DNA from 2 places in the Cellvibrio sp. PSBB006 genome. Region 2 is predicted to be linked to the other one. Evidence: predicted binding sites of a transcription regulator. Region 2 holds the regulator's gene; the other holds the start of a gene.
The links. Region 2 encodes sigma-54, which starts transcription at its own class of promoters, with help from an activator protein. Its sites were predicted from a motif close to TGGCACANNNNTTGCNNT; they were not measured.
Positions count from the first base shown of each region.

Region 1: the regulator sigma-54 is predicted to act here: its motif matches at 1,411-1,428, upstream of CBR65_RS05095 (flagellar hook-length control protein FliK).

Region 1 is NZ_CP021382.1:1,230,207-1,232,412, forward strand. It holds gene CBR65_RS05095 (flagellar hook-length control protein FliK) at 1-1,312, opposite strand, end outside; gene CBR65_RS05100 (Hpt domain-containing protein) at 1,491-1,841, opposite strand; gene CBR65_RS05105 (fused response regulator/phosphatase) at 1,899-2,206, opposite strand, start outside.
Region 2 is NZ_CP021382.1:4,874,059-4,876,264, reverse strand. It holds gene lptB (LPS export ABC transporter ATP-binding protein) at 1-181, shown strand, start outside; gene CBR65_RS20305 (RNA polymerase factor sigma-54) at 330-1,925, shown strand; gene hpf (ribosome hibernation-promoting factor, HPF/YfiA family) at 2,053-2,206, shown strand, end outside.

The DNA of each region.
Region 1 (2,206 bases), 1.6 Mb from region 2:
TATCGGCATCGCTGCCGTTACCGGAACCCCCTGAGGATGCTTCGTCACGCGCGTTCTGACGAGCGAAGGATTGATCAGAGACATCCATATTGGTGAGGTTTAAACCCTGCTCACTGAACATCTCGCGCAAGCGCGTGGCACTTTGATCCAGTGCTTCGCGCACCATCGGATGGGGGCTGGAAAAACTGACGCTAGCCTGATCATGCTGGATGCTGACCCGCACCTGCATCGGCCCCAATTCCGGCGGATCAAGGCGTAGCTCCGCCGAGCTGACATTCTGGGCTGCGAGCCATAGTACGCGTTCACCGACCGCCTGCCCCCAACGCGGTTGCCCCAGCGTCATAGGCACACCGGTCTGAACCACGAAGCCGCGCTGGCTCGGTGCCTGGGTTTCAGCGGGGCGGCTGGCGGCATCAATCATCTGTGGTGATGAGGGGTTCAATAACTTGATCAAGCTTTGCTCTGTAGCCTGGGCTTCTTTGCCCGCCACACCATTGGCTGCCAACAGGCGACTGAATGGCAGTTTAAAATCCTCCAGCGAGAGCTCACCATCCAGCTCCAGTAAACCGTTTTCACCTTCCGGCATCTCTGCCACAACGGCTTTTAATCCATCGGTTGGCTCATCAATAGCCAAGGATAAATTGGCGGTTTTGCTGCTATCGCTCACCAGGTTGCGCAAGCGTGCTGCAGCCTCCGGTGTGGTGGCAGGAATACCGGCTACCGGCGGCAAGGTTATGCCGTCGGCGGCAGTTTCCAGCGGGGTAGCTCCCGAGACTTCAGGAGCCAGAGGTGTTATCAATAATGCGGTTTCAAGCTCAGCGTCTACGGGGGCCGCCTCGGCATTCGGTGCCAGCAGGCTCGTTTTGTCTGGTGCTATTTCTGTTGTTTCGGTAGGTCCTACCAAGCCAGCCTCAGCCAATAGCACACTTGTCTCTGCGCCAGTCTCTTTAAGTGCGTCGTTACCCGTCTCACCGCTGGATGAAGCAACTGTGGGCTCGACCGCTTCATCAGCCGGTTGTTTTTCGCCTGGCTTTGTCGTTTTATCTACCGGCGTATTCCCCTCAACGCGAGCCGCGTTAGCCTCCCTATTCCCGGCCGGAGCCGGATGGCTTTCAGCTCGATCCGCCTGACGTTGCCGTGCTACCGGCTCGGGCCGGGCAGTGTTTTTGGTCCGCGCTACGTCCTGCATGGCTGTGTGAAACTCGGCGCCGCTATCGCGGGCTTCGCTCGGTTTCGGACCAGCATGAGTTTTACTGCTGGTCAGCAATACGCTGCTTAATGCTGAAGTATTGCCACTGGAAAAATAATTCATGAATAGACGGCTCCTACACCTTCCTCAACCCATACCACTCGTGCCCAACCGGCAACAGCTTGCCGCTTTGGCGGTAAATCGCTTTGGTCAGGAGAGTTATTGCAAGAGCAATGCCAAACGCAGGAGGGATATTAAAAGCAAAAGAAGCTGGGAGCGTGGTCGGAGCTGGTCGACCGGACTAGCCGACCGAATTGAACTCCTGGATCAGTGTGGTGACGCGGGTGAACTCTACTTCAATCTCGGTAAGTTGTTGCGGCACAACATCAAGGTTGCCCGCCAGCGCCTGGGTTTCTATTTGGCTGCACAATTCCGCCAGGCGGGACGCGCCGATATTGCTGCTGCTGCCTTTAAAGCTGTGTGCTGCACGGCGGATGGTTTCCGCATCACCTTGGGGAACCAATTCGTGCAGTTTGCGGATTCGTTCGCTGGAATCATTGATGAAGGTTTCCACCAGCAACATAAAATCGCCTTCCATGACATCCTTCAGGGTCATCAGAATCTCGCGGTCGAGATGCGGGGTTGTGCTCATGGACGTTCCTCAGCAAAACATAGGCTCAAAAAAACACAGGCAACCTGCCCTTCAATTTTAATCATCGTTAACCCAGGAAAACACTGCCTCAACCTGATTGCCTTTACCCAAGTAGCGCACAGAGTCGCACATCTTTTCCACCAACGCGAGACCTCTGCCGCTGTATTGGGTATTGGACAAACCCTCGGGCAAACAGTTGCTCATATCAAAACCTTCACCGCTGTCCTCGACCCGCAAGGTCAAGCGCCCGCCTTCCGGCGCGGTGGAATGCTGTAGATAAATTCGAATGTAACCTGCGGTCACACTGCGCAGTCGCTCTTCACGCAATTGATAATAATCCGCAAAACCTTCCGGTGTATCTTTCA
Region 2 (2,206 bases):
CCTCAAGGATCGCGGCATCGGCGTGCTCATTACTGACCACAATGTGCGCGAGACACTGGATATTTGTGAGACAGCCTATATCGTCAGCGAAGGCCATATCATCGCCGAGGGCGATGCAGAAACGGTACTGAGTAACAACAAGGTCCGCGAAGTCTATCTGGGCGAAAACTTCCGCCTGTAACCTCAGGTGCGTTCCGACAAATCACTTGACAAGCCACTAAATTTGTATAACAGGCACAAAGATTGCTAGGTGTTATTGCCTGCAAGACAAAGGCTGTCTAAACTCCACCTGAACAACATCATTTCTTTGGGGTTTAGTTCTACTTACGATGAAGCAGTCTCTACAGCTAAAACTCGGCCAGCAACTGACCATGACGCCCCAATTGCAACAGGCTATTCGTCTGCTGCAATTGTCGACCCTGGATTTGCAGCAGGAGATCCAGGAAGCTCTGGATTCCAACCCGATGCTAGAGGTCGAAGAGGGTTACGACAGCCACTCGCCTGCCGACAGCGGTGAAGGGGAAGACAGTGATTATCCCCGCCAGCAAGAAGTTGCTGCAGATGCCAATGGCGCAGATCTCGATTCGGGCTTTAACGATAAGGACACCTTTGCTGACAAGGAAAGCTACGCAGAAACTACCTATAACGAGACCGAAAGCTTTTCTGATACCGATAATTACGGGGACAGCGAACCCAATACCGAATGGAACGAATCCATCCCCAGTGAGTTACCGGTAGATACCAGTTGGGACGATGTCTATCAGTCCTCCCACACCAGCAGTTCATCCTCTTATGATGGCGAAGACAACGACTTTGACAGCCGGCGCGCCGTTACCGATTCCCTCTACGATCACCTGATGTGGCAGCTCAACCTGACCCCCATGTCAGACCAGGACCGGATCATCGCCATGGCAATCATCGATGCGGTCGATCCCAGTGGCATGCTATCCGTGAGCCTGGCCGATATCTACGAAGGCCTGATCACCGAACTGGATGAACTGGAACTGGATGAAGTCGTTGCCGTACAGCACCGTTTACAACAATTTGACCCCTGCGGCGTGTGCAGCCAAAACCTGTCGGAATGTCTGCTGGTGCAATTGCAACAATTCGCCCCGACCACGCCCTTTCTTGAACCTGCCAAGCTGATCGTCAAGCAGTATCTACCCTTGTTAGGCAGCCGCGATTATCGCCAGTTAATGCGCCGCACCAAGCTCAAAGAGAGCGAGTTAGGCCAGGCCGTGGCATTGATCCAGAGTCTGAACCCTCGCCCCGGCGATATGATTGCTTCCGGTGACACAGAGTATGTTGTGCCGGATGTGTTTGTGGAAAAGCGTGATGGCCGCTGGATGGTGGAATTAAATCCGGATATCGCCCCGCGCCTGAGAATCAATTCGGATTACGCCTCCATGGTGAAGCGGGCTGATTCGAGCAGCGATAACACCTTCCTCAAGGACAATCTGCAAGAAGCCCGCTGGTTCCTCAAAAGTTTACAGAGCCGCAACGAAACCCTGTTGAAAGTTGCCAGCTGTATTGTGGAAAAACAGCGGGGCTTCCTGGAGTACGGCGCCGAGGCAATGAAGCCACTGGTACTGCACGACATCGCCGAAATCGTAGATATGCATGAATCCACTATCTCGCGGGTGACCACCCAAAAGTACATGCATACCCCACAGGGAATTTTTGAACTTAAATATTTCTTTTCCAGTCATGTGAGTACAGACAGCGGCGGCGAATGCTCCTCTACGGCAATTCGCGCCATCATCAAGAAACTGGTGAGTGCGGAAAATCCAAAGAAACCCCTGAGCGACAGCAAGATCACTGAGCTGTTATCTGAGCAAGGCATCCAGGTAGCGCGTCGCACCATTGCCAAATACCGGGAATCACTCAATATCCCGCCGTCTAATGAGCGTAAAAGTTTACTATGACATCCTTTTTCTCCACTGCTAGGCTGATGAATACCCGGATGTGCAGAACACGTTCTACCACTATGCAGAATCAATAATCGTGCCGTCAGGCAAGATTGAGTAACTGTCATAACGAAGAGGAAGTACTATGCAAATTACTATTAGCGGTCACCACCTGGAAGTTACCGACGCCCTCAAGGATTACGTCAACAATAAACTTGAAAGACTCAATAACCATCACGACCGCATTACCAATACTCACGTGATTCTCTCGGTAGACAAGCTGGAGCAAAAAGCGGAAG